2 regions of the Sediminibacillus dalangtanensis genome follow, and region 2 is predicted to be linked to the other one. Evidence: a T-box and tRNA genes for the amino acid it is inferred to sense, from the RefSeq annotation. Region 2 holds a T-box; the other holds one or more tRNA genes.
The links. The T-box of region 2 lies ahead of ERJ70_RS12230 (valine--tRNA ligase). A T-box ahead of a tRNA ligase gene usually reads a tRNA of that ligase, here a tRNA-Val.

Region 1: it has a tRNA-Val gene. The T-box ahead of ERJ70_RS12230 (valine--tRNA ligase) is inferred to sense a tRNA for this amino acid. The anticodon was not compared.

Annotation. Positions count from the first base shown of each region.
Region 1 covers NZ_CP046956.1:4,063,200-4,077,893, forward strand. The annotation lists gene lysS (lysine--tRNA ligase) at 1-1,158, shown strand, start outside; rRNA gene ERJ70_RS19730 (16S ribosomal RNA) at 1,561-3,126, shown strand; rRNA gene ERJ70_RS19735 (23S ribosomal RNA) at 3,484-6,401, shown strand; rRNA gene rrf (5S ribosomal RNA) at 6,786-6,901, shown strand; tRNA gene ERJ70_RS19745 (tRNA-Val) at 6,906-6,981, shown strand; tRNA gene ERJ70_RS19750 (tRNA-Thr) at 6,985-7,060, shown strand; tRNA gene ERJ70_RS19755 (tRNA-Lys) at 7,107-7,179, shown strand; tRNA gene ERJ70_RS19760 (tRNA-Leu) at 7,307-7,387, shown strand; tRNA gene ERJ70_RS19765 (tRNA-Gly) at 7,393-7,467, shown strand; tRNA gene ERJ70_RS19770 (tRNA-Leu) at 7,483-7,568, shown strand; tRNA gene ERJ70_RS19775 (tRNA-Arg) at 7,575-7,651, shown strand; tRNA gene ERJ70_RS19780 (tRNA-Pro) at 7,656-7,732, shown strand; tRNA gene ERJ70_RS19785 (tRNA-Ala) at 7,741-7,816, shown strand; rRNA gene ERJ70_RS19790 (16S ribosomal RNA) at 7,904-9,469, shown strand; rRNA gene ERJ70_RS19795 (23S ribosomal RNA) at 9,827-12,744, shown strand; rRNA gene rrf (5S ribosomal RNA) at 13,131-13,246, shown strand; gene ERJ70_RS19805 (MgtC/SapB family protein) at 13,517-14,167, shown strand; gene ERJ70_RS19810 (CtsR family transcriptional regulator) at 14,355-14,694, shown strand, end outside.
Region 2 covers NZ_CP046956.1:2,412,596-2,427,289, reverse strand. The annotation lists gene hemB (porphobilinogen synthase) at 1-956, shown strand, start outside; gene hemL (glutamate-1-semialdehyde 2,1-aminomutase) at 976-2,271, shown strand; gene spoVID (stage VI sporulation protein D) at 2,678-3,814, shown strand; gene ERJ70_RS12240 (phosphotransferase) at 3,959-4,978, shown strand; gene ERJ70_RS12235 (YszA family small membrane protein) at 4,975-5,163, opposite strand; T-box leader at 5,345-5,577, shown strand; gene ERJ70_RS12230 (valine--tRNA ligase) at 5,742-8,393, shown strand; gene ERJ70_RS12225 (GNAT family N-acetyltransferase) at 9,193-9,702, opposite strand; gene ERJ70_RS12220 (ATP-grasp domain-containing protein) at 9,702-10,568, opposite strand; gene ERJ70_RS12215 (ATP-grasp domain-containing protein) at 10,570-11,466, opposite strand; gene ERJ70_RS12210 (bifunctional folylpolyglutamate synthase/dihydrofolate synthase) at 11,609-12,910, shown strand; gene ERJ70_RS12205 (sensor domain-containing diguanylate cyclase) at 13,005-14,694, shown strand, end outside.

The sequences.
Region 1 (14,694 bases), 1.7 Mb from region 2:
GATATTATCGGCGTAACAGGTACTGTATTTAAAACCAAAGTAGGAGAGTTATCTGTTAAAGCAAATGAATTCCAAATGTTGACCAAGTCTCTGCGACCTCTTCCAGATAAATTTCATGGGTTAAAAGATGTGGAGCAACGTTATCGTCAACGTTACTTAGACCTGATTACCAATCCGGAAAGCAAGGAAACCTTTCTTACTCGTAGTAAAATCATTCAGTCCATGCGCAGATACCTGGACAGCAATGGCTTTTTAGAAGTAGAAACTCCAATGATGCATGGCATAGCCGGCGGAGCTTCCGCGCGTCCGTTTATCACGCACCATAACGCTTTGGATATTCCCTTATACATGAGAATCGCAATAGAGCTGCATCTGAAACGGCTGATTGTCGGCGGCATGGAGAAAGTATATGAAATCGGAAGAGTGTTCCGTAATGAGGGTGTTTCAACCAGACATAATCCGGAGTTCACAATGCTGGAGTTATACGAGGCATATGCTGATTTCCATGATGTAATGTCGTTAGTTGAAAACATGGTAGCGCATATAGCAAAAGAAGTATTAGGATCCACAACCGTCAAATATGGAGATAATGACGTGAACCTGGAACCGGAGTGGACAAGACTCCATATGGTGGATGCTGTCAAGGAATATACAGGAGTGGACTTCTGGAAGAAAATGAGCGATGAGGAAGCTAAATCGCTAGCCAAAGAGCATGGAATCGATATTAAGGACACCATGACTTTTGGACACATTGTCAATGAGTTCTTCGAGCAAAAGGTGGAAGAAAAGTTAATCCAACCTACCTTTATCTATGGTCACCCGGTGGAAATTTCTCCGCTTGCTAAGAAAAATCCTGAGGACGATCGTTTCACCGATCGATTTGAGTTGTTTATTGTAGGTCGAGAGCATGCGAATGCTTTCTCTGAGCTCAATGATCCAATAGATCAAAGAGAACGTTTTGAAGCTCAAGTAAAGGAAAAAGAACAAGGTAATGATGAAGCGCACGAAATGGACGAAGATTTCTTAGAAGCGCTGGAATATGGTATGCCTCCAACAGGTGGATTGGGAATCGGCATTGACCGGCTAGTTATGCTGCTTACTAACGCGCCATCTATCCGTGACGTCCTCTTGTTCCCTCAAATGAGAAATAGAGAGTAGTTCCAAAAGGCAGGTTGTCAGTGACAGCCTGCTTTTCTATACTTGTTTATCCATTGAGATGTTTCCATTAAATTCCTTGTATTCTTCCCTTGATTTACGCGAACAATCATGGTAAATTATTAAACGTTGCGTTATTCGCTAACTTGCTTACACAAAAGATAAAAAATAGTTGTTGACTTTTTTCGTGAGAGTTGTTAAACTAAATAAGTTGCCGTTTTGATTGAAGAGCAGCAAAGGCAACCAAACATTATAAAAAAACCTTGACTTGCGAGAGTTGAAGGGATATAATGTTTAAGCTGCATATGACGCAGCTATAATTTGATCCTTGAAAACTGAACAAAACAACCAGTATGTCAAGCAAGATATACAAGCTAGTTTTTGAACGAGCAAGCAAGCTCATCATTTATGGAGAGTTTGATCTTGGCTCAGGACGAACGCTGGCGGCGTGCCTAATACATGCAAGTCGAGCGCGGGAAGCAGGCAGATCCCTTCGGGGTGAAGCCTGTGGAACGAGCGGCGGACGGGTGAGTAACACGTGGGCAACCTGCCTGTAAGATCGGGATAACTCCGGGAAACCGGGGCTAATACCGGGTAATACCTTCCTCCGCATGGAGGAAGGTTGAAAGGCGGCCTTTTGGCTGTCACTTACAGATGGGCCCGCGGCGCATTAGCTAGTTGGTAGGGTAATGGCCTACCAAGGCAACGATGCGTAGCCGACCTGAGAGGGTGATCGGCCACACTGGGACTGAGACACGGCCCAGACTCCTACGGGAGGCAGCAGTAGGGAATCTTCCGCAATGGACGAAAGTCTGACGGAGCAACGCCGCGTGAACGATGAAGGTCTTCGGATCGTAAAGTTCTGTTGTCAGGGAAGAACAAGTACCGTTTGAACAAGGCGGTACCTTGACGGTACCTGACGAGGAAGCCCCGGCTAACTACGTGCCAGCAGCCGCGGTAATACGTAGGGGGCAAGCGTTGTCCGGAATTATTGGGCGTAAAGCGCGCGCAGGCGGTTCCTTAAGTCTGATGTGAAAGCCCACGGCTTAACCGTGGAGGGTCATTGGAAACTGGGGAACTTGAGTACAGAAGAGGAGAGCGGAATTCCACGTGTAGCGGTGAAATGCGTAGATATGTGGAGGAACACCAGTGGCGAAGGCGGCTCTCTGGTCTGTAACTGACGCTGAGGCGCGAAAGCGTGGGGAGCGAACAGGATTAGATACCCTGGTAGTCCACGCCGTAAACGATGAGTGCTAGGTGTTAGGGGGTTTCCGCCCCTTAGTGCTGAAGTTAACGCATTAAGCACTCCGCCTGGGGAGTACGGCCGCAAGGCTGAAACTCAAAAGAATTGACGGGGGCCCGCACAAGCGGTGGAGCATGTGGTTTAATTCGAAGCAACGCGAAGAACCTTACCAGGTCTTGACATCCTCTGACCCCTCTAGAGATAGAGGTTTCCCTTCGGGGACAGAGTGACAGGTGGTGCATGGTTGTCGTCAGCTCGTGTCGTGAGATGTTGGGTTAAGTCCCGCAACGAGCGCAACCCTTGACCTTAGTTGCCAGCATTCAGTTGGGCACTCTAGGGTGACTGCCGGTGACAAACCGGAGGAAGGTGGGGATGACGTCAAATCATCATGCCCCTTATGACCTGGGCTACACACGTGCTACAATGGATGGTACAAAGGGAAGCGAAACCGCGAGGTGAAGCAAATCCCATAAAACCATTCTCAGTTCGGATTGCAGGCTGCAACTCGCCTGCATGAAGCCGGAATCGCTAGTAATCGCGGATCAGCATGCCGCGGTGAATACGTTCCCGGGCCTTGTACACACCGCCCGTCACACCACGAGAGTTGGCAACACCCGAAGTCGGTGAGGTAACCTTTTTGGAGCCAGCCGCCGAAGGTGGGGCCAATGATTGGGGTGAAGTCGTAACAAGGTAGCCGTATCGGAAGGTGCGGCTGGATCACCTCCTTTCTAAGGATATACGAAAGGCGAAAGCACCCGGGTAGCGACGTACAAACTGGACTGAACCGAAGGAGATAAAGGAAACACAGCGAACAGCGTGAGCTGATGTTGACTTATCGTACGGAGGTGAGGGAAGTTGTGCTAGTCGCTGGGTGCTGGAGCTGGACAGGAATAGCTCTTACGAGCTAAACACAGGACATACTTGGTTGTTTGGTTCAGTTTTGAGGGATCAATTCCCTTAATTACTTGTACCTTGAAAACTAGATAAGATAAATAGGAAGTGAAGGCGACTGCTCAGCAGGAGCCGGAACTAGACTATGCAAGACATTCAACGACATTGAAGTAACACGTCATTCACGAACGATAAGTTAAGTGAAGAAGGGCGCACGGTGGATGCCTTGGCACTAGGAGCCGATGAAGGACGGGACAAACACCGATATGTCTCGGGGAGCCGTACGTAGGCATTGATCCGGGAATTTCCGAATGGGGGAACCCCCTGCCCGTAATGGGGCAGGACGCTTATCTGAATTCATAGGATAAGTGAGGCAGACCCGGGGAACTGAAACATCTCAGTACCCGGAGGAAGAGAAAGCAAATGCGATTTCCCAAGTAGCGGCGAGCGAAACGGAAACAGCCCAAACCAGAGAGCTTGCTCTCTGGGGTTGTAGGACACTCCATCGGAGTTACCAAGAAACAATTTAAGCGAATCGATCTGGAACGATCAGCCAAAGAAGGTAAGAGCCCTGTAGTTGAAAGATTGTTTCCTCCGGAGTGGATCCTGAGTACGGCGGAACACGAGGAATTCCGTCGGAATCCGGGAGGACCATCTCCCAAGGCTAAATACTCCCTAGTGACCGATAGTGAACCAGTACCGTGAGGGAAAGGTGAAAAGCACCCCGGAAGGGGAGTGAAAGAGAACCTGAAACCGTGTGCCTACAAGTAGTCGAAGCCCGTTAATGGGTGACGGCGTGCCTTTTGTAGAATGAACCGGCGAGTTACGATCTCCTGCAAGGTTAAGTCGGATAGACGGAGCCGCAGCGAAAGCGAGTCTGAACAGGGCGAATAGAGTAGGGGGTCGTAGACCCGAAACCGTGTGATCTACCCATGTCCAGGGTGAAGGTCAGGTAACACTGACTGGAGGCCCGAACCCACGCGTGTTGAAAAACGCGGGGATGAGGTGTGGGTAGGGGTGAAATGCCAATCGAACACGGAGATAGCTGGTTCTCTCCGAAATAGCTTTAGGGCTAGCCTCAAGAGTTGAGTACTGGAGGTAGAGCACTGATTGGACTAGGGGCCCTCATCGGGTTACCGAATTCAGTCAAACTCCGAATGCCAGCCACTCGATCTTGGGAGTCAGACTATGGGTGATAAGGTTCATAGTCGAAAGGGAAACAGCCCAGACCGCCAGCTAAGGTCCCAAAGTATACGTTAAGTGGAAAAGGATGTGGAGTTGCTTAGACAACCAGGATGTTGGCTTAGAAGCAGCCATCATTTAAAGAGTGCGTAATAGCTCACTGGTCGAGTGACTCTGCGCCGAAAATATACCGGGGCTAAACGTATCACCGAAGCTGCGGATTGTTCTTGCGAACAATGGTAGGAGAGCGTTCTAAGTGCAGCGAAGTCAGACCGTGAGGACTGGTGGAGCGCTTAGAAGTGAGAATGCCGGTATGAGTAGCGAAAAAAGAGTGAGAATCTCTTTCACCGAAAGCCTAAGGTTTCCTGAGGAAGGCTCGTCCGCTCAGGGTTAGTCGGGACCTAAGCCGAGGCCGAAAGGCGTAGGCGATGGACAACAGGTGGATATTCCTGTACCACCTCCTTTCCGTTTGAACGACGGGGGGACGCAGAAGGATAAGGAAAGCGCACTGCTGGTCATGTGCGCCCAAGCAGTAAGAGAGTCGGATAGGCAAATCCGTCCGGCAATCTCAAGCTGTGATGGGGAGGGAAATAAAGTACCGAAGTTCCTGATTTCACACTGCCAAGAAAAGCCTCTAGTGAGGAAAGAGGTGCCCGTACCGCAAACCGACACAGGTAGGCGAGGAGAGAATCCTAAGGTGATCGGGAGAACTCTCGTTAAGGAACTCGGCAAAATGACCCCGTAACTTCGGGAGAAGGGGTGCTTCTTTTGCGAGAAGCCGCAGTGAATAGGCCCAAGCGACTGTTTAGCAAAAACACAGGTCTCTGCGAAGCCGTAAGGCGAAGTATAGGGGCTGACACCTGCCCGGTGCTGGAAGGTTAAGGGGACGCGTTAGCCGCAAGGCGAAGCGTTGAACCGAAGCCCCAGTAAACGGCGGCCGTAACTATAACGGTCCTAAGGTAGCGAAATTCCTTGTCGGGTAAGTTCCGACCCGCACGAAAGGTGCAACGACTTGGGCACTGTCTCAACGAGAGACCCGGTGAAATTATACTATGCGTGAAGATGCGCATTACCCGCGACAGGACGGAAAGACCCCGTGGAGCTTTACTGTAGCCTGATATTGAATGTTGGTACAGCTTGTACAGGATAGGTGGGAGCCTTAGAAACCGGAGCGCTAGCTTCGGTGGAGGCGCCGGTGGGATACCACCCTGGCTGTACGGACCTTCTAACCCAGGACCGTGATCCGGTCCGGAGACAGTGTCAGGTGGGCAGTTTGACTGGGGCGGTCGCCTCCCAAAGAGTAACGGAGGCGCCCAAAGGTTCCCTCAGAATGGTTGGAAATCATTCGCAGAGTGTAAAGGCAGAAGGGAGCTTGACCGCGAGACCTACAAGTCGAGCAGGGACGAAAGTCGGGCTTAGTGATCCGGCGGTGCCGTATGGAAGGGCCGTCGCTCAACGGATAAAAGCTACCCCGGGGATAACAGGCTTATCTCCCCCAAGAGTCCACATCGACGGGGAGGTTTGGCACCTCGATGTCGGCTCATCGCATCCTGGGGCTGTAGTCGGTCCCAAGGGTTGGGCTGTTCGCCCATTAAAGCGGTACGCGAGCTGGGTTCAGAACGTCGTGAGACAGTTCGGTCCCTATCCGTCGTGGGCGTTGGAAGTTTGAGAGGAGCTGTCCTTAGTACGAGAGGACCGGGATGGACACACCGCTGGTGTACCAGTTGTTCCGCCAGGAGCATAGCTGGGTAGCTACGTGTGGAAGGGATAAGTGCTGAAAGCATCTAAGCATGAAGCCCACCTCTAGATGAGACTTCCCATCATTTTAAATGAGTAAGATCCCTCAGAGACGATGAGGTTGATAGGTCCGAGGTGGAAGCGTGGTGACACGTGCAGCTGACGGATACTAATCGATCGAGGACTTAACTTAAAACAAAAAGTGAAGGCGACTGGTCAACAGCGTATGGATAGATCAGCCAGATGGTAGTACGCCGCTTTGAGCGTACGAAAAGCTGGATGAACTATACACTAGCTGTTAGGAGCCGTAACTGGATTAAAACAAAAAGCGTCGCGGGCTTGGTCAGATGCGACACGCATAAGCCAGTCACCGAAAAGCCCTGCTTTATGGGCTTGTAGGGGAATGACTTATGACGCGAGCATCTAGCCCGCAGAGCTGGATTCAAACGTGTGAAGTTCGTTGATGTCTTCCTTCTTATCTAGTTTTGAAGGAACAAGTGTTAAATACATTTAAAAAAGGCTTGCTTTTTAGTCTTAATGTTTATATAATATATCTTGTCCTTAAAATTACATATTGTCTGGTGACAATAGCGGAGAGGCCACACCTGTTCCCATGCCGAACACAGCAGTTAAGCTCTCCAGCGCCCATGGTAGTTGGGGCTTTGCCCCTGCGAGAGTAGGACGTCGCCAGGCTTTTGGAGGATTAGCTCAGCTGGGAGAGCACCTGCCTTACAAGCAGGGGGTCGCAGGTTCGAGCCCTGCATCCTCCACCATTTGCCGGCCTAGCTCAATTGGTAGAGCAACTGACTTGTAATCAGTAGGTTGGGGGTTCAAGTCCTCTGGCCGGCACCAGTTTTTCTATGTACTAAATGATTTAATATTTCATTGGTTAATCCATGAGCCATTAGCTCAGTTGGTAGAGCATCTGACTTTTAATCAGAGGGTCGGAGGTTCGAATCCTCCATGGCTCATCAAAGAAGTTATGGTTTGGATTCTCACCTGTGGTTCCCCTTGCTTTTCATCACCATTCAGTGGTGCAAGGACTAGCCTGTGGCGTCGGAATCCTCCATGGCTCATCACTTCAAAATATTATAACGAGCGGGTGTGGCGGAATTGGCAGACGCGCTAGATTTAGGATCTAGTGTCTTCGACGTGGGGGTTCAAGTCCCTCCACCCGCATTAACGCGGAAGTAGTTCAGTGGTAGAACACCACCTTGCCAAGGTGGGGGTCGCGGGTTCGAATCCCGTCTTCCGCTCCAGTTCTTTCATGCCATGCCGAGGTGGCGGAATTGGCAGACGCACAGGACTTAAAATCCTGCGGTAGGTTTCTACCGTGCCGGTTCGAGTCCGGCCCTCGGCACTTAGGGCGCCCGTAGCTCAATTGGATAGAGCGTTTGACTACGGATCAAGAGGTTAGGGGTTCGACTCCTCTCGGGCGCGCCATTATCGGGAAGTAGCTCAGCTTGGTAGAGCACTTGGTTTGGGACCAAGGGGTCGCAGGTTCAAATCCTGTCTTCCCGACCATCTATAAAGGGGCCTTAGCTCAGCTGGGAGAGCGCCTGCTTTGCACGCAGGAGGTCAGCGGTTCGATCCCGCTAGGCTCCACCACTTTTGATCCTTGAAAACTGAACAAAACAACCAGTATGTCAAGCAAGATATACAAGCTAGTTTTTGAACGAGCAAGCAAGCTCATCATTTATGGAGAGTTTGATCTTGGCTCAGGACGAACGCTGGCGGCGTGCCTAATACATGCAAGTCGAGCGCGGGAAGCAGGCAGATCCCTTCGGGGTGAAGCCTGTGGAACGAGCGGCGGACGGGTGAGTAACACGTGGGCAACCTGCCTGTAAGATCGGGATAACTCCGGGAAACCGGGGCTAATACCGGGTAATACCTTCCTCCGCATGGAGGAAGGTTGAAAGGCGGCCTTTTGGCTGTCACTTACAGATGGGCCCGCGGCGCATTAGCTAGTTGGTAGGGTAATGGCCTACCAAGGCAACGATGCGTAGCCGACCTGAGAGGGTGATCGGCCACACTGGGACTGAGACACGGCCCAGACTCCTACGGGAGGCAGCAGTAGGGAATCTTCCGCAATGGACGAAAGTCTGACGGAGCAACGCCGCGTGAACGATGAAGGTCTTCGGATCGTAAAGTTCTGTTGTCAGGGAAGAACAAGTACCGTTTGAACAAGGCGGTACCTTGACGGTACCTGACGAGGAAGCCCCGGCTAACTACGTGCCAGCAGCCGCGGTAATACGTAGGGGGCAAGCGTTGTCCGGAATTATTGGGCGTAAAGCGCGCGCAGGCGGTTCCTTAAGTCTGATGTGAAAGCCCACGGCTTAACCGTGGAGGGTCATTGGAAACTGGGGAACTTGAGTACAGAAGAGGAGAGCGGAATTCCACGTGTAGCGGTGAAATGCGTAGATATGTGGAGGAACACCAGTGGCGAAGGCGGCTCTCTGGTCTGTAACTGACGCTGAGGCGCGAAAGCGTGGGGAGCGAACAGGATTAGATACCCTGGTAGTCCACGCCGTAAACGATGAGTGCTAGGTGTTAGGGGGTTTCCGCCCCTTAGTGCTGAAGTTAACGCATTAAGCACTCCGCCTGGGGAGTACGGCCGCAAGGCTGAAACTCAAAAGAATTGACGGGGGCCCGCACAAGCGGTGGAGCATGTGGTTTAATTCGAAGCAACGCGAAGAACCTTACCAGGTCTTGACATCCTCTGACCCCTCTAGAGATAGAGGTTTCCCTTCGGGGACAGAGTGACAGGTGGTGCATGGTTGTCGTCAGCTCGTGTCGTGAGATGTTGGGTTAAGTCCCGCAACGAGCGCAACCCTTGACCTTAGTTGCCAGCATTCAGTTGGGCACTCTAGGGTGACTGCCGGTGACAAACCGGAGGAAGGTGGGGATGACGTCAAATCATCATGCCCCTTATGACCTGGGCTACACACGTGCTACAATGGATGGTACAAAGGGAAGCGAAACCGCGAGGTGAAGCAAATCCCATAAAACCATTCTCAGTTCGGATTGCAGGCTGCAACTCGCCTGCATGAAGCCGGAATCGCTAGTAATCGCGGATCAGCATGCCGCGGTGAATACGTTCCCGGGCCTTGTACACACCGCCCGTCACACCACGAGAGTTGGCAACACCCGAAGTCGGTGAGGTAACCTTTTTGGAGCCAGCCGCCGAAGGTGGGGCCAATGATTGGGGTGAAGTCGTAACAAGGTAGCCGTATCGGAAGGTGCGGCTGGATCACCTCCTTTCTAAGGATATACGAAAGGCGAAAGCACCCGGGTAGCGACGTACAAACTGGACTGAACCGAAGGAGATAAAGGAAACACAGCGAACAGCGTGAGCTGATGTTGACTTATCGTACGGAGGTGAGGGAAGTTGTGCTAGTCGCTGGGTGCTGGAGCTGGACAGGAATAGCTCTTACGAGCTAAACACAGGACATACTTGGTTGTTTGGTTCAGTTTTGAGGGATCAATTCCCTTAATTACTTGTACCTTGAAAACTAGATAAGATAAATAGGAAGTGAAGGCGACTGCTCAGCAGGAGCCGGAACTAGACTATGCAAGACATTCAACGACATTGAAGTAACACGTCATTCACGAACGATAAGTTAAGTGAAGAAGGGCGCACGGTGGATGCCTTGGCACTAGGAGCCGATGAAGGACGGGACAAACACCGATATGTCTCGGGGAGCCGTACGTAGGCATTGATCCGGGAATTTCCGAATGGGGGAACCCCCTGCCCGTAATGGGGCAGGACGCTTATCTGAATTCATAGGATAAGTGAGGCAGACCCGGGGAACTGAAACATCTCAGTACCCGGAGGAAGAGAAAGCAAATGCGATTTCCCAAGTAGCGGCGAGCGAAACGGAAACAGCCCAAACCAGAGAGCTTGCTCTCTGGGGTTGTAGGACACTCCATCGGAGTTACCAAGAAACAATTTAAGTGAATCGATTTGGAACGATCAGCCAAAGAAGGTAAGAGCCCTGTAGTTGAAAGATTGTTTCCTCCGGAGTGGATCCTGAGTACGGCGGAACACGAGGAATTCCGTCGGAATCCGGGAGGACCATCTCCCAAGGCTAAATACTCCCTAGTGACCGATAGTGAACCAGTACCGTGAGGGAAAGGTGAAAAGCACCCCGGAAGGGGAGTGAAAGAGAACCTGAAACCGTGTGCCTACAAGTAGTCGAAGCCCGTTAATGGGTGACGGCGTGCCTTTTGTAGAATGAACCGGCGAGTTACGATCTCCTGCAAGGTTAAGTCGGATAGACGGAGCCGCAGCGAAAGCGAGTCTGAACAGGGCGAATAGAGTAGGGGGTCGTAGACCCGAAACCGTGTGATCTACCCATGTCCAGGGTGAAGGTCAGGTAACACTGACTGGAGGCCCGAACCCACGCGTGTTGAAAAACGCGGGGATGAGGTGTGGGTAGGGGTGAAATGCCAATCGAACACGGAGATAGCTGGTTCTCTCCGAAATAGCTTTAGGGCTAGCCTCAAGAGTTGAGTACTGGAGGTAGAGCACTGATTGGACTAGGGGCCCTCATCGGGTTACCGAATTCAGTCAAACTCCGAATGCCAGCCACTCGATCTTGGGAGTCAGACTATGGGTGATAAGGTTCATAGTCGAAAGGGAAACAGCCCAGACCGCCAGCTAAGGTCCCAAAGTATACGTTAAGTGGAAAAGGATGTGGAGTTGCTTAGACAACCAGGATGTTGGCTTAGAAGCAGCCATCATTTAAAGAGTGCGTAATAGCTCACTGGTCGAGTGACTCTGCGCCGAAAATATACCGGGGCTAAACGTATCACCGAAGCTGCGGATTGTTCTTGCGAACAATGGTAGGAGAGCGTTCTAAGTGCAGCGAAGTCAGACCGTGAGGACTGGTGGAGCGCTTAGAAGTGAGAATGCCGGTATGAGTAGCGAAAAAAGAGTGAGAATCTCTTTCACCGAAAGCCTAAGGTTTCCTGAGGAAGGCTCGTCCGCTCAGGGTTAGTCGGGACCTAAGCCGAGGCCGAAAGGCGTAGGCGATGGACAACAGGTGGATATTCCTGTACCACCTCCTTTCCGTTTGAACGACGGGGGGACGCAGAAGGATAAGGAAAGCGCACTGCTGGTCATGTGCGCCCAAGCAGTAAGAGAGTCGGATAGGCAAATCCGTCCGGCAATCTCAAGCTGTGATGGGGAGGGAAATAAAGTACCGAAGTTCCTGATTTCACACTGCCAAGAAAAGCCTCTAGTGAGGAAAGAGGTGCCCGTACCGCAAACCGACACAGGTAGGCGAGGAGAGAATCCTAAGGTGATCGGGAGAACTCTCGTTAAGGAACTCGGCAAAATGACCCCGTAACTTCGGGAGAAGGGGTGCTTCTTTTGCGAGAAGCCGCAGTGAATAGGCCCAAGCGACTGTTTAGCAAAAACACAGGTCTCTGCGAAGCCGTAAGGCGAAGTATAGGGGCTGACACCTGCCCGGTGCTGGAAGGTTAAGGGGACGCGTTAGCCGCAAGGCGAAGCGTTGAACCGAAGCCCCAGTAAACGGCGGCCGTAACTATAACGGTCCTAAGGTAGCGAAATTCCTTGTCGGGTAAGTTCCGACCCGCACGAAAGGTGCAACGACTTGGGCACTGTCTCAACGAGAGACCCGGTGAAATTATACTATGCGTGAAGATGCGCATTACCCGCGACAGGACGGAAAGACCCCGTGGAGCTTTACTGTAGCCTGATATTGAATGTTGGTACAGCTTGTACAGGATAGGTGGGAGCCTTAGAAACCGGAGCGCTAGCTTCGGTGGAGGCGCCGGTGGGATACCACCCTGGCTGTACGGACCTTCTAACCCAGGACCGTGATCCGGTCCGGAGACAGTGTCAGGTGGGCAGTTTGACTGGGGCGGTCGCCTCCCAAAGAGTAACGGAGGCGCCCAAAGGTTCCCTCAGAATGGTTGGAAATCATTCGCAGAGTGTAAAGGCAGAAGGGAGCTTGACTGCGAGACCTACAAGTCGAGCAGGGACGAAAGTCGGGCTTAGTGATCCGGCGGTGCCGTATGGAAGGGCCGTCGCTCAACGGATAAAAGCTACCCCGGGGATAACAGGCTTATCTCCCCCAAGAGTCCACATCGACGGGGAGGTTTGGCACCTCGATGTCGGCTCATCGCATCCTGGGGCTGTAGTCGGTCCCAAGGGTTGGGCTGTTCGCCCATTAAAGCGGTACGCGAGCTGGGTTCAGAACGTCGTGAGACAGTTCGGTCCCTATCCGTCGTGGGCGTTGGAAGTTTGAGAGGAGCTGTCCTTAGTACGAGAGGACCGGGATGGACACACCGCTGGTGTACCAGTTGTTCCGCCAGGAGCATAGCTGGGTAGCTACGTGTGGAAGGGATAAGTGCTGAAAGCATCTAAGCATGAAGCCCACCTCTAGATGAGACTTCCCATCATTTTAAATGAGTAAGATCCCTCAGAGACGATGAGGTTGATAGGTCCGAGGTGGAAGCGTGGTGACACGTGCAGCTGACGGATACTAATCGATCGAGGACTTAACTTAAAACAAAAAGTGAAGGCGACTGGTCAACAGCGTATGGATAGATCAGCCAGATGGTAGTACGCCGCTTTGAGCGTACGAAAAGCTGGATGAACTATACACTAGCTGTTAGGAGCCGTAACTGGATTAAAACAAAAAGCGTCGCGGGCTTGGTCAGATGCGACACGCATAAGCCAGTCACCGAAAAGCCCTGCTTTATGGGCTTGTAGGGGAATGACTTATGACGCGAGCATCTAGCCCGCAGAGCTGGATTCAAACGTGTGAAGTTCGTTGATGTCTTCCTTCTTATCTAGTTTTGAAGGTACACTTTCTAAAGTTGTACACAAAGGAAGTTCTGTTAAAACCGTTCACGTCCTGTGAACAACACAGAACGACCTGCATCCTGCAGGTCTGGTGGCAATAGCGGAGAGGCCACACCTGTTCCCATGCCGAACACAGTAGTTAAGCTCTCCAGCGCCCATGGTAGTTGGGGCTTTGCCCCTGCGAGAGTAGGACGCCGCCAGGCAAACAAAGACATCCTTGAATGAGTCAGTCTCGTTCAAGGATGTCTTTTTGTGTTATATAAATCGGCCTGCTTTTCGGAAGGAAAAACGAAGAAAAAGTTTTAAAAAGAGTCGTTAGAATTTAAAATAGAAACAATCATTCCCATTCATCGTTCCTACATAAGATAAAAGAAAGCCCGATTTCAATTAGCCAGTAAAGGGTATTTAGTTCATTAGAAGAAGGGGGAAGTATAGTGCAATTATCTAGTTTAATTCATGAAGATTTTACTTTAATGATAATCCGTTTATTTGTAGCCCTGCTGCTGTCCGGCCTCATCGGATTTGAAAGAGAGTGGAATAACCATGCCGCAGGCTTTAGAACCCATATATTAGTGGGGGTAGGGTCCTGCTTGATGATGCTTTTATCCATATATGGGTTTGAAACATTTATGGAGAAGTATGATAATGTTCGATTTGACCCTGCACGTATCCCCTCTTACGTGATTAGCGGAATAGGATTTTTGGGTGCCGGGACGATTATGGTTCATGGAATTAATATCCGAGGTTTAACAACAGCAGCATCCATTTGGGCGGTTGCTGGTCTTGGCCTTGTAGTAGGTGCGGGGATGTATAGCCTGGCTGCAGTAGCTACGTTAATTATTTTGCTTAGCTTAGTATTTCTGCAACAGGTGGAGAGAATATTTTTAAAAAAACGGGCAAATCTTCATTTTGAATTGATTGTCGAGGAAGGGTTGAAAATTGAAAGCCTGCTTCGTATTTTTGAAAGATATCAATCAAAAATTGAAAAAATGGAAGTAGAAAGAGCAGAGGATGATGCAAGAAGTCTGTTTATCGAACTAGAAAATAAAACACAAATTGATAAGTATCAATTGATCGAAGAAATGTCTTCCCTCGAACATTTAAAAAGGGTAAAGGAAATTTGAAGGGATTATTCATTCATAAGAAGAATTCATATAAAACAAGAACAAAAAATCAAATTACGGAAGTTTATTCATTCTTTTTAAGGAAAAGATATTTACTGAACTTTTTTATTTGCATCCCAGGAAAAGATGAGTATAATAAAAGTAAAGTCAAAGATAGTCAAAGTCAAAGCTGAGGAGGGGAGGGCAAATGAGTAACATATCTGATGTAATTGAGCGTTACTTAAAAGAGATTCTGCGTGAGAATAATAAAAATGCGGTTGAAATTAAAAGAAGTGAAATAGCGAACCAATTCCAGTGTGTGCCTTCTCAGATAAATTATGTGATTAAAACCCGCTTTACTGTGGAAAGGGGCTATATAGTCGAAAGTAAACGTGGAGGCGGAGGCTATATTCGCATCATTAGAATTGAAAATGAAGATAAAGCAAAATTGATCGATGATATTATTAAAATGATTCAACCTGCGGTAACACAGCAGGCTGCTGTGGATATATTGGAGCGAATGCTGGAGGAAGAGTTGATTACCAAAC
Region 2 (14,694 bases):
ATCGACGATTAAGAACATCAGCAGCCATGCGGGCATTGGTTAGGGAAACACAGTTATCGACTGACGATTTGATTTATCCGATATTCGTGATAGAAGGGGAAAATGTCAGAAGGGAAGTTCCTTCGATGCCTGGGGTATATCAGGTTTCGCTCGAACATCTATCGGAAGAGATGGACAAGCTTGTCGAACTGGGTATTCGTTCCGTCCTGTTGTTCGGCATTCCGAAGGAGAAGGATGAGCAGGGAACCCAGGCTTACTGTGAAACAGGTATAGTCCAACAAGCATTAAGAAAAATCAAACAAGAATTTCCTGAATTGATTACCATTGCGGATACTTGTCTCTGTGAATACACTTCCCACGGGCATTGTGGAGTTATTCATGACGGGGATGTAGATAACGACGCTTCACTTCCGCTCCATGTGGAAACAGCAATTAGCCAGGCCAAAGCAGGAGCGGATATCATTGCTCCGTCGAATATGATGGACGGGTTTGTTGCCGCTATTAGAGAAGGATTGGATAATGCGGGCTTTAAACACATTCCGATCATGTCCTATGCGGTCAAATATGCATCAGCATATTACGGCCCATTCCGCGATGCAGCGGACAGTACCCCGCAATTCGGTGACAGAAAGACATACCAGATGGATCCATCCAACAGAATGGAAGCTTTCCGTGAAGCGGCGTCCGACATGGAAGAAGGTGCAGACTTCCTTATTGTTAAACCAGCGATGTCTTACTTGGACATCATGCGGGAAGTCAAAGACCGTTTTAATGCACCGTTGGTCGCTTATAATGTAAGCGGAGAATATTCAATGGTGAAGGCAGCAGCACAAAATGGCTGGATCAACGAACGGGAATTGGTGATGGAAAAACTGACTTCGATGAAACGCGCAGGCGCAGATTTGATCGTCACCTATTTTGCTAAAGATGTAGCAAAATGGTTAAAAGAAGAATAATCGTTGGAGGTAGTGGATAATGGCGAATTATGATCGTTCTAAGCATGCTTATCAAGAAGCGGTGGATTTGATGCCCGGAGGGGTCAACTCACCTGTCAGAGCCTTTAAATCAGTAGGAATGAATCCGTTATTTATGGAACGTGGGAAAGGCTCGAAGATATGGGATATCGATGGCAATGAATATATCGACTATGTCCTAAGCTGGGGACCGTTGATTTTAGGACATGCCAACGAAAGAGTGGTCAATCGGTTAAAGGAAGTGACCGAGCTTGGTACTAGCTTTGGTGCCCCGACCGAGATCGAAAACAAGCTGGCGCAATTGGTGATTGATCGGGTACCTTCGATTGAGATGGTGCGGATGGTCAATTCCGGAACCGAGGCGACCATGAGTGCATTGCGACTTGCACGCGGTTATACCGGAAGGGACAAGATTTTAAAATTTGAAGGCAACTACCATGGTCACGGCGACTCGCTATTAATCAAAGCAGGTTCCGGTGTTGCTACGCTCGGTCTTCCGGATAGCCCGGGAGTGCCAGAGTCGATTGCTCAAAACACCATCACCGTTCCATACAATGATACGGAAAGCGTCCGCTACGTTTTCGAACAATATGGTGATGACCTGGCGGCTGTCATTGTGGAACCTGTATCCGGCAACATGGGAGTGGTTCCGCCGCAAGGGAACTTTTTACAGGATCTGCGTCAATTGACAGAAGACAATGGTACACTGCTGATATTCGATGAAGTTATGACAGGATTCCGTGTCGGTTTTAACAGTGCCCAAGGTCATTTCGGTGTAACGCCAGATTTGACTTGTCTCGGTAAAGTAATCGGCGGTGGATTGCCGGTAGGTGCATACGGCGGCAAACGGGAAATTATGGAACGTGTCGCGCCGACCGGCGATATTTATCAGGCCGGTACTTTATCCGGTAATCCGCTGGCGATGACTGCTGGTTACGAAACGTTAAGTCTTATGGATCAAGCAGCCTACAATCAGATCAGCGATAAGGTTGACAAACTTATCGAAGGATACAAGCAAGCCTCTGAAGATTATGGGGTGCCGATTTGTGTCAACCGGGCAGGCTCCATGGTTGGAATCTTTTTCACCGAGGCAGATGTCATTAATTACGAAACAGCTAAATCTGCAAACCTTGATCATTTCGCCAGTTATTATCGTTCGATGGCGGAACAAGGCATCTTCCTGCCACCGTCTCAATTCGAAGGGATATTCTTGTCAGTCGCCCATACGGACGAAGATATAGCCAAGACAATCCAAGCAGCCAGAAACGCATTTGAAAAAATAAGCAAAAATCAATAACAAAAAAGCATCCTGCCCCTATGCAGGATGCTTTTTTTTGCATCGACACCAGTTTCGGCGGTTTGGGGTCAGTCCCCATCTATCCATTTCCCCCCATTTATCGGTAAAACAAGATGAGATAGAGACAGACATCCTTCGTATAAATTACTGATTTCAAAACCTTTTGTAATGATGAAGCGTGTATATAATCCCTTTTGGGGTCAGTCCCCACAGCATCATTTTGTCCGATTTATACATGGATAGGGACTGACCCCAAGCCGCCCCCAAACCGATTCTAAGCGACAGTCCCAAAGCGCAAGGTTCTACTGCTCCTCTTTGGGTTTTGGCATAATTTCCAGGGGAAGGTCATATATCTTAAGGGAGTGAGTGTTCGAGGTTTTATGGATCTTGAAGGGAGGAGTAAGTTTTGGCAGAAGGTGGTCAATCCGTGTTTACGTTTGATTTGAATGAATCTGTCTGGTTTAAAAAAGGACAGGAAGTTGATGAAATGATGGGAATATCCCTGGATCCGGAAATTTCTATTCAAGAGATGGGTGATTTTGTATCCATCAGGGGTGTAATTGAGTTGAAAGGGGAGTATTTTCAGGTAAAAAATCAGAGGGAATCTGATGAAGATGCTGACTCTTTCCGAGAGGATCCTTCCCATCGGGTGGTCGATCAAATAGAAGCTTATGAAGATGGAGTGAATGAGTTCTTTCACCATTTTCCAGTCGAAGTTTCCATACCAACATATCGAGTCCGTTCACTTGATGATGTGAGGGTCGGTATTGAGTCGTTTGATTATGAATTGCCTGCTTCCAATCAATTAAAATTAAATGCATCCTTGACGATCCACGGTGTTTCGGAGCCGCGGCAGGAAAGTACTTCCGAAATGGAAACAGAACCTGCGACAGCAGAGCAGACGGAAGTAGAGAAAGAAGCAGAAGCTTTGCTGGAAGATACGGAAGTTGAATCCGTTGAGGAAGCACGTGACACTACGGTTCCTGATACACCAATATTGGAGGCAGTAAAAGAGGAGCCGGCAGTTGAAACGGAAGAGCAGGAAGTTTTCCGATTCGATGTAAAAGAAAAAGCGGAAAGCTCAGATGAAGCACACGAGCGGGAACAAGCTTCTATCGATAATGATCCATTACAGAGCGAAAAGGAACAGGAAAAAGACAGATGGAAACAGAAAACCCAGTCACTGGCAGAGTTTTTCGGTAAAGTGGAAGAAGTAGAGGAATCTGCTGAATCGAGCAATACAGACTATGAAAGCTACGATGGAAAATCCGATGAAGAGTATGAAGACTCCTTTGAGTCGAGTGAAGAATCTTCAGATGGAAGGGACGGAGAAAAACCGGATACTCGCTACTTATTGAACATATTCGATAACAAAGAGGAACGGTATACCCGTCTAAAAATGTGTATTGTACAAGAAAGCGATACGCTTGCTTCATTAGCAGAGAAGTACAAGGTTTCGCCTCTTCATATTTCAAAATCGAATCGTTTAGGTGACGATGATATAGAAGAAGGGCAGATTCTCTATATACCTGTCAAGAAGTGAAGAGCAAAGAAGAAAATCCCTTGCCAACCAGATGCGGTCAAGGGATTTCTTACGTAACAAAATGTACGGCAGAAAGCTCTGTAAACAAGAATCATGGACCACGTCAAATCCAACTAAGGAATGGAGTTTTTAGGAGGGAGATCGGTGGAAAGGATACAATCCGTTTTACAGGAATATCAAATCGGTCCAGCTGAAATTGTTCCAATAACTAGCCGATTGTATAAAATTCATACGTTTGATTATACCTTTGCCCTAAAGCGATCTCGGATGAAGCCAGAGGCCCTTTCTAGCTGGGAAAACGTTTATCGCCAAGCTAATTTGCACAGGCTCTCCTCCATCGTTCCTGTCTATTTGACTGAAAAAGGACAATTATATGTTTCTTATGAAAAGGATATTTATTATTTGTCTCCTTGGCAGGAAATGCTGGAAAGAGATGAGCCAGTCCATGAACTGGAAGGTTTTTTCAGGGAACTGACGAATATTCATGCTGTAACGATGGAAGAACATGCTATTAATCAGGAACTGGCACAGGATACAGTCGCTCATGAATTACAACAATTAGAGTCTCGTCGGGCAGACTTACTCGAACATGTGGAACAGTTTGAAGCACGCCGTTATATGTCACCGTTTGAACTAGAAGTTTGCACACACTATCGAGATATCGAAATCGCATTTTCTAAAACTGCTGCATGGTTTGAGGCTTATCTGGAAGATTTGCGAAGGGACCAAATTGGCAGAACGTGTCTATGTCATGGAAATTTACGTACCTCTCATTTGCTAACTGCCCAGGAACAAGCCAAATTTATCAATTGGGAACATGCCTTCACTGGGAACCCGGTACAGGATTTATCCGTTTACTTTCAACAGGAATGGCAATTCCATGATTACTCCCTTCAGGATGCTCTGCAGTCTTTCCCGGTATATGAAAAACAGAACCGATTGCTACAGAGTGAGAAGTCCCTTCTGGCTATTTTGTCTATCAATCCATCTAATTATCTGGACACAGTGGAAGACCATCTCCGGCATCCGTACAACAGGCCACTTCCATTTCAAATCAGAGACTTGGAGCGGTCTTATCGAAGGTTGTACCATGGCCTGAAATTCCAGGAAGTACTTGAAGGTCAACGACAGGAATACTTGGAAAAGCTGGAGGAAGAAGATTAAATCCATTCCATATAAAATGCAACAAAAATCCCGACAAACAAACCAAGAAGGAAAACGTCCATTGTAGTTGGAAAAAATAAAGTCCGGATCAGTTGAAAGATCATGATCGGCAAGGTAGCCCTTTCGATGACGACAAGCCAATATCTACACCACGGAGGGAGTTTATAACGGTAATAACGAGCCAATAACTTTCACCCCTTTTCTTAGTCTTTTGGTGTATCCTATGAACAGGAAATCAAATTGGTACTTAAAAACAGGAACAAACCGTTATATCAGCCCGATTTTTGTTGTCCGTCTATTTTTGTCATCTTTTTGTTGACTTGATAGCTGAAATTTGGATAAAATAAGGAATATAAATTGAACACCATAAATGCCATGAACGGGAAGAGTACAGTGCAACGCCTTTAGAGAGGAGAACCATTAGCTGAGAGGTTTTCCAGGATGGTTGTTATTGGAAGGTCGTCCGGGATGCAGTTTCCTTGAAAATGAAGTAAAGGAAGCCGGTTTACAGCCGTTAAAACATTCGAGTGTGCAGATTGGATGTGTCCGTCTGTAAACAAAGGTGGTACCACGGAAATACAGCCCTTTTCGTCCTTTAGGATGAGGAGGGCTTTTGTATGTTGTCGAATGTATAAGGCTGAACCAAGTCGCTATCGCTTTTCTCTTCTTAACTTAATAGAAAAGAATTTTTCTGGCGGTGCTGTCTTGGTACCATCTTTTATTCTATCCGCATGGAATTTATGGAAGCAGGAGGTATAACGAAATGGACGAAAATAAACAAGAGCATTCTCTGCCGCCCAAATATGACCCACAAGCAGTCGAACGTGACCGTTATCGATTTTGGGTTGAAGGGAAGTATTTCGAAGCAGATGGTGATCAGAAGAAAGAACCTTTCACGATTGTCATTCCACCGCCGAATGTTACAGGAAAGCTGCATATCGGCCATGCCTGGGATACAACTTTACAAGATTTGATTACTAGGATGAAGCGAATGCAGGGGTATGATGTACTCTGGTTGCCTGGAATGGATCATGCGGGCATCGCCACCCAGGCCAAAATCGAGGCAAAGCTCAAGGAAGAAGGGCAAAACCGTTACGAGTTAGGACGCGAAAAATTCCTTGAAAAATCATGGGAGTGGAAAGAACAATATGCAGACTTCATCCGCCGCCAATGGGCCAAGCTAGGCTTGGGACTGGATTATTCACGTGAACGCTTTACACTCGATGAAGGTTTGTCAGAAGCCGTTAAAGAAGTGTTTGTTACGTTATATAACAAAGGATTAATTTATCGCGGAGAGTATATTATCAATTGGGATCCGACAACTAAAACAGCGCTCTCCGATATCGAAGTAATACATGAAGAAATCCAGGGGCATTTTTATCACATGAAGTATCCGTTGAAGGATGGCAGCGGGCATATCGAGATAGCGACTACCCGGCCCGAAACCATGCTCGGCGACAGTGCGGTTGCTGTCCATCCGAAAGATGAACGGTACCAGCACTTGATCGGCAAAAAGGTAGTCCTGCCTATAGTTGGCCGTGAAATTGAAATAGTTGCCGATGATTATGTCGATATGGAGTTTGGTTCCGGAGCAGTAAAAATCACACCTGCCCACGACCCGAATGATTTTGAAATCGGGAATCGCCATAATCTGGAGCGAATCTTGGTGATGAATGAAGATGGAACGATGAATGAAAATGCAGGAAGCTACCAGGGCATGGATCGATTTGAATGCAGGGAGCAACTGATCAAAGATCTCCAGGACCAGGGTGTATTGTTTAAAATAGAGGAACATATGCACTCAGTCGGTCATTCGGAGCGCAGCGGGGCTGTAGTCGAGCCTTATTTGTCGACCCAATGGTTTGTCAAAATGCAGCCATTGGCTGAAGCTGCTGTCGAATTGCAGTCCGATGAAGAAGAAAAAGTAAATTTCGTTCCAGAACGGTTTGAACGCACCTATTTAAACTGGATGGAAAACATAAGAGATTGGTGTATTTCTCGTCAGCTATGGTGGGGACATCGTATACCTGCCTGGTATCACAAGGAAACCGGAGAAGTTTATGTAGGAAAACAGGCACCGGAGGACAGCGAAAACTGGGAACAGGATGAAGACGTACTTGATACATGGTTTTCATCCGCACTGTGGCCTTTCTCGACAATGAATTGGCCAGATACAGAGGCGGAAGATTTCAAACGTTACTTCCCGACGGACGCGCTTGTGACTGGCTATGATATTATCTTCTTCTGGGTTTCAAGAATGATTTTTCAATCAAAGCAATTTACCGGTAAACGACCGTTTAAAGACGTATTGATCCATGGTCTTGTTCGTGCGGCTGACGGTAGAAAAATGAGTAAATCACTTGGAAATGGTGTCGATCCGATGGATGTGATCGATAAATATGGTGCAGACTCCCTTCGCTATTTCTTGTTGACTGGTACAACTCCTGGCCAGGATTTACGGTTCCAATGGGAAAAAGTAGAGTCTACTTGGAATTTTGCCAACAAGATTTGGAATGCTTCCCGGTTTGCTTTGATGAACATGGGGGACTTACGTTATGATCAAATCGACTTGACCGGAGAGAAGTCGGTTGCTGATGAATGGATTCTCACCCGTTTGAATCAAACCATCGAACAAGTAACCAAAAACGCGGATAAATATGAATTTGGTGAGGCTGGACGCCAGCTATATAATTTTATCTGGGATGAGTTATGTGACTGGTATATTGAAATGGCGAAGCTGCCACTGTATGGAGAAGATGAACAAGCGAAACATACGACAAGATCGGTCCTTGCATATGTACTTGATCAAACAATGAGAATGCTGCATCCGTTTATGCCGTTTATTACCGAGGAAATATGGCAACACTTGCCTCATGAAGGAGAATCGATTACGAGAGCTGCCTGGCCGGTTGTTAGAAGGGAACTTCATAATGAAGAAGCTGCCCAGGAAATGCAACAGCTGGTTGCCATCATCCGCTCTGTAAGAAATATACGGGCTGAGGTCGATACACCGATGTCGAAACAAGTACAATTGCTTATTCAAACGGAAAACCAGCCTATAGCTGAAAACCTGGAGAAAAACCGTCATTATTTAGAACGCTTCTGTAATACGAGCAAATTGGAAATTGCGGACAACATCGATGCACCTGAAAAAGCAATGTCCGCTGTAGTAACAGGAGCAGAATTATTCCTCCCGCTTGAAGGTTTGATCGATATCGACAAAGAAATCGAGCGACTAAAAAAAGATCTCGAGAAATGGAATAAAGAAGTAGAGCGAGTTGAAAAGAAACTTTCGAATCAAGGTTTTGTCAGCAAGGCGCCAGCAAGTGTAGTTGAGGAAGAAAAACAAAAACAGGCAGATTATTTGGAGAAGCGTGCAAAGGTGCAGGCTAGACTTGATGAACTGCAATCTTGATAAAAGTAAAAAACACAGGGGTGTTTGCATGACCCCCTGTGTTTTTTGCGTGGTTGAAATTCATCATAGCAGATAAGTTTCCAACGTAGGCATTACCACCGGCTTAACGATTTGCGAGTCTTTTTTATCGGGAAGACAAAAGGTGGTCTTTACTTCTTTTTACATACTTTGTTGCGTATTTGATATAAACTGCCACATATTTTGTATGCGTATTTCTAACTTCCTACGGCGCTGCGGAATTACCCTGCGCTTTCCGCGGGCGGCTGGTGAGCTTCCTTGAGCTAACGCTCTGCGGGATCTCACCGAGGCCTTTCCTCCTGCAGGAGTCTTCGGGTATTTCCTTCGCTGGGAACAGCTTCCGGTTTCTAAACGAGTGTACGAGACATTTTTCTCTTGCATCACTTGGTGCTGCATGTAGCTAGGAAAATCAGCAGAAAATTCAAGAGAAGGAGAAAAGACGGAACCCCAACTATTCTTTAGGAAGAAAAGAACGCGTTTCCTGATTTTTAAAAAGTCTTGTTGGGTTTCAAGGAAAAAGTTTCTAAGCTAGCCATAATCAGCATGCTTCTTAGCGCAGGGAGCATACACAGATTCCTGCGGGAAAAGCGCGAGCTGAAGATCCACTTGGTAAAGCGGTTTTCTTTACCAAGTTAGCTGAAGCCGTGCCCGCGGAAAGCGAAATATGTACCGAAGCGTTGCTTAACACGCTTTTTGAATAGGCAATAGAACTTCCCATTACAGTTACTGCGTAGTTTATAGTTTATGTTCAAAAGCGACATTAAAATAGCGACTTTCTTATTTACAAAAGCCGGTCAACCGCTGTCCAGCCTAATGCTGTTTCAAAGGCTTCCAGTTCCGCGAGGTATTTACGATCGACAGGTTCTGCCCCTAAATGCTCGTAAAAGCCCTTGGCTGGATTCTCTTCCAGAACCCACACCAGCAAGGAGTCATATCCATCAGTCAGTAACTGTTCGGTCATCACACGGACAAGCTTTCTACCAATTTGGAGGTGATGATATTCATCGAGTATGTATAGGCTGTAAATTTCCCCCTCATAGGGATAATCACCGCTTCTTTCCGGCCCTCCATTAACAAAGCCTACTATTTGCCCGTCTGTCGTCTCGGCCACGAACATATAATGTTGCGGATCGTCAAGCCGCTTTTTGAAGGCAACTGTGCGCTGCTGGTAGGTTATTTTTTTCAATATCTTCTCTGGTACAATACCACGATAAGTGGATATCCAAGAATCGACACTGACTTTGGCGATTGCTTCGGCATCGCTTGTTGCTGCTTTTCGAATACGAATCATCAAGCTTCCTCCTTGTTAATTTGGTGTCGGATCAACTTCACGTATTTTTCTAAAAGATTGATTTCACTAACTTTACTTAACGTTCTGCTGCCCACAACATCTTCTATTTCATTGAATAACAAGGTACCAGCATTAGAAAATAAAAAGTCGATTCCGACCAGGGAAAAAGGAAAATGATCGACAATCATACGGATCAAACGGATTTCTTCTTGAGACAATTCATACCACTCAGCGGTTCCGCCAAGTTTATAATTGGCCCGAAAATCATTTTCATTACTGCGAAGGATGGCTCCGACAATTTCCTTCCCGACGACAAACACGCGTAAATCCTTTCCGGGCTGCACGGCACATTCCTGTATAATGACATCTGCAGACTCGATTTTTTGTCTGACAGACAGCCAGTCATCGAGATTGTGTACTTTGTAGACCTGTTGCCCGCCTTTTCCTGTGGCTTCTTTCACGACGAATGGTACCGGAACAGGCAAGTATTCACTTAGCAGATTTTTTTGCAAAAAGATGGTATCGACCATCGGAACGCCCAATGCTGTCAATCTTTGATGGGTAACTGCTTTGTTGTTGCACAGGTAAGAAACTTCTGAGGAATTAAATACTGGTATTCCGAGCATTTCGAACTGTTTATTTAGTAATGGTTCGATGGTGCGGACGACACAAAAATCGGGCAATTTTATGTTATCAGCTGTTTTAACGGTCAATTTCCCCGCAACTACACCGATCGTCAGCTCTTCCCGAAAGACGAGGAGAAGCTTGATGTCCTGTTTTTCACATTCTCGGATGAACCAATCGATATAAGCTTTGTTGACAGCAGCATCTTCCCGTTTATAAATCAGCCAGCCGGTTACTTGCATCTTATCCCTCCTGAAGTTTTTCCACGATATAATCAATGATATATGTCGCTACGTTAACATGAGTACAATCGAATATATTGCGGATATGGGCATTGGAATTCACTTCACAGACCAGCGGAGTTTCTTCCGGTCCAAACAGAAGATCAACACCGGCAAAGTCTGTACCAACGGCACGGGAAGCGGCTACCGCCAATTCTATTTCTTTTTTAGTTGGTTGATACACTTCCATGGAGCCGCCTGCACTTACATTCGCCCGAAAGTCATTAGAAGAAGTGCGCTTCATTGCAGCGACCACTTTACCCCCGACCACATTCAGCCGCACATCGGTCCCATAACTGGAAGAAATAAATTCCTGTAAAACAAACGGTCGTTCTCGGAGTTCTGCTATTTTGTCTATCAATCCTTGTTCTGTCTCTACCAGATAAACCTGCTCGCCAAATGATCCGAATGCTTCTTTAATAACAAGTGGATAACCAAGCATTTTTCCGGCTTCAATAAAACTTGCGGTTTCCAAAGCACTGGGATTGGGGAAAATTTTTGGTCCTGCAATGGTTTTCGGAATAGGCAGATGATGGGCTGACAGGGCTTGATAGGTAGCTATTTTGTCATCACACAGGGTGATTGCCTGTGCGCTGTTGAATACGGGAATGTCCAGTAGTTCCAGTTGCTTGGCCAAATGTATATCTTTATCGCCAAACACGACAAAATCAGGCCGTTTGTTATATTCCGGAAAAATAGTTCCGCCTGTCTGTTGATGTAGAGCGAGTAATTCATTGTTTTTGATTAACTCAAGCCGTATATTCTTTTCTTTAGCTGCTGCCTGTATCCATTCTGCGAAATCTCTGAATTTATTACCTGGCAGGTGTCCATTATAAACAACCCATCCATATTTTACCATGTTATTCTCCTTTTTCGTCTGCTAGTGATAGTATATAATGAGCATGCGAATCGATAAACAAGCAATACCATTCGTTGCTATATTATATTTTAAAAAGTTTACAAGTATTTGAAAAGCAAAAATATCCAAGAAGATAGGCGGAATGAAAAAATATGGGGGTTTTACCATGTTCAGCAATTATCAGGAAGTAAACATGTTTTTGGAGGGGAGAAAACAACTTGGCGTAAAACCTGGTCTTGACCGTGTCTACTTTCTACTGGAAAGGCTGGGCAATCCGGAACGAACGATCCGTGCGATTCATGTTGCAGGGACGAATGGCAAGGGTTCAACTTCTACTTACATAAAGGAAATACTTGGAAGTGGCGGCTGGAAGGTTGGTACTTACACAACACCACACATCACGGGACTAAAAGGGGAAATTGAAATTGATGGAAAACAGATGACAGACACCCAGTCCGTCCGATTGGTCAATCGTATGTTACCTGCCATTCAAGCATTGGATGACATCGGAAATCCCCCTACTGCATTTGAAATCAAAACCGTAGCTGCTTTTTGCTTTCTGGATGAAAATGCAGAAATTAGTGTAATCGAAACGGGAATGGGAGGCTTAGAGGATGCCACCAATTGTTTTATTCCAATCCTTTCCATCATCACCAATGTTGGTTTGGATCATCAGCGGATGCTTGGGGAAACCATTGCTGCCATTGCCAGTCATAAGGCGGGCATCATCAAGCAGCATGTACCGCTTGTGCTGGGAGATGTTACCGAGGAGGCAGCCTCAGTTATTTTAAAAAAAGCAAAAGGTCTTCGCTCTCCTGTTTACCAAATCTTCAAGGATTTTACCGTGACGAATGTAACAGCGGAACATCCGGAATACACGGAATTCACATTTGAATGCAACGGTTTGTCACAGGAAGCGGTCATTTCGATGGCAGGCAGACATCAAGTGAAAAATGCAGCGCTGGCTCTTATGGCTGTAAAGCTTTTAGAAGACTGCTTTCCAATGGAGTGGAAGAGAGTGTTGCAGGGATTGCAACGTGCTGCTATTACGGGACGTTTTGAAAAAGTTCATGACCACCCGGCCGTCATTATCGATGCGGCTCATAATCCTGAGGGACTGGCAGCTTTTTTACAGACTGTGGAATACTTTTATTCTGACAAAAAGAAGCGATTACTATTTGCAGCGTTTAAAGACAAGCCTCTTCAAAAGATGCTTTCACAGCTGGGAAATGACTTTCAAAGTGTACATTTTACTAGCTTTCCGCACGAGCGGGCAGCATCCGCAGAAGTCTTGCAGACACATTATCCAGGGAAAAATAGCAAAATAGAAAAATGGGAAAATGTTATCCGCAATCACTTGGGATCAACAGGAGAATCCATTTTATTTATCACAGGATCCTTATATTTCATAGAATTAGTCAGAAAATTCTTTGTTAAACGTTGATAAGTGTGGTATTTTAAATTTAGGAAATTAAATAAGGCTTAAGACCTAAGTATGATGGTGTGAAAGTGATAGAGAAGTCGGGGAGATGCTGAGAATGGTAAGCAAAAATAAAAAAATTTTTCTCTTGGTTACATGGCTCATTCTTTGGCCATCACTTACCTGGTTGAGTTATCAGCAATGGAACCCTGATATCCCGGTCAACTGGTATGACTTAGTATTATTCGGTTTGCTGATGTGCAGTGTCGCCCTGTTTCCGATTATCATCAATCAAACGCCTATCTTTTTCGTCAATGGGCTTAGTTTGGCTGTGTTTTTATACTACGGTCTTTTCATCGAAGTCATTCTAACGCAGTTTTCCATCCTTTGTCTTTTGGCCGGTATCCGGTTGAAACGAGCCGAATGGTTTCGTATTCCTATGAATCTATTCATGTTTTTAATCATTTCGATTGTATCTGCTTTGGTCTACTGGTTGTTGGGCGGAAGCAATGGAGAGGGTGTGTTGGAAGATCCGCAAAACGCCCTGCCAATTATCGGGTATGTTTTAACCGCTTTTTTCACCAATCAGTTCTCTCTACGTCTGATCAAGCGATTTGTTTACGGCATAAAGGCTCCTTTTTTTGACAGGGGGCTTATTTGGGAGGCATATACACTGATTTTGGTCATTCCGATCGGACTGATCCTACATTTGCTGTTTGTACAAAACGGGACGACCGCAATACTGTTTATCGGATTCCCGTTATTAAGTATTAGCTATATTTTACGTATGTTTCATTCCAGCCAGAAGATAAACTATCATTTGCAAAAAACGAGCGAAATCGGTCACCGGCTGACAGCGCAAATGGAAGTGAATGAAGTCATCGATCTTTTCAACGAGCAAATTCATGAGCTACTGCCTGTAGACTATACGATGGTCTATGAGGTGGAAGATAGTTCGAGCATGCGCCTTGTCCGCTTTATCGACAAGGAAAGACGCATGGATTTCCCTGAATATGATCGTCTCTATCGAAAGGAAGCAGTAAGCGGCCGTGTTTGGGCCAGTAAACAAGGTGTGCATTATCACCGGAGAAGTCAGTGGGCAGGTATGGTTGCCAAACATTTAGAAATGCCGGGGGAAAGCTTGATGTCTGTACCTCTGGAAAGGGATAATAAGGTTGTCGGCGTCATTACACTGATTTCCAAACAAAAACGGGCATTTGAAAAATCTCAGTTTATGATGCTTTCGATCCTGACAAATTACTTGGCTGTATCGCTGCAAAATGCGAAAAATTACGAAGAGACAAAAATGAGAAGTGAGCGGGACGCTCTTACCCGTTTGTACAACTTCCGTTATTTTGAGGACTATTTGCATATGTACTTTGCCAATCAGCGGCCGGAAAGTATCACAGAGCCGTCCTCTTTGATTTTGCTGGATCTCGATCATTTCAAAGCATTCAACGATACATACGGCCATCAAAGCGGAAATGAAATATTGCGGGAACTTGCTTCCAGACTTACAAGGATAGTCGGCCAGAAAGGAATCACTGCCCGGTACGGTGGAGAGGAATTTATTGTTTTTCTTCCAAAAGCCAATAAGTCGGCAGCATTGTTCCTGGCAGAAGTCATTCGTAAGTCGATATCGGAAGATCCTTTTTACCTTTCTGATCACATAATGGATGGGGAAGAAACGATCAAAGTATCCCTGACTGCAAGTATCGGTATTGCTTCTTATCCTGATGAATGTGAAGAACCGATGGAACTCATCCGCCATGCAGACAGGGCAATGTACGTAGGGGCAAAACAGAAGG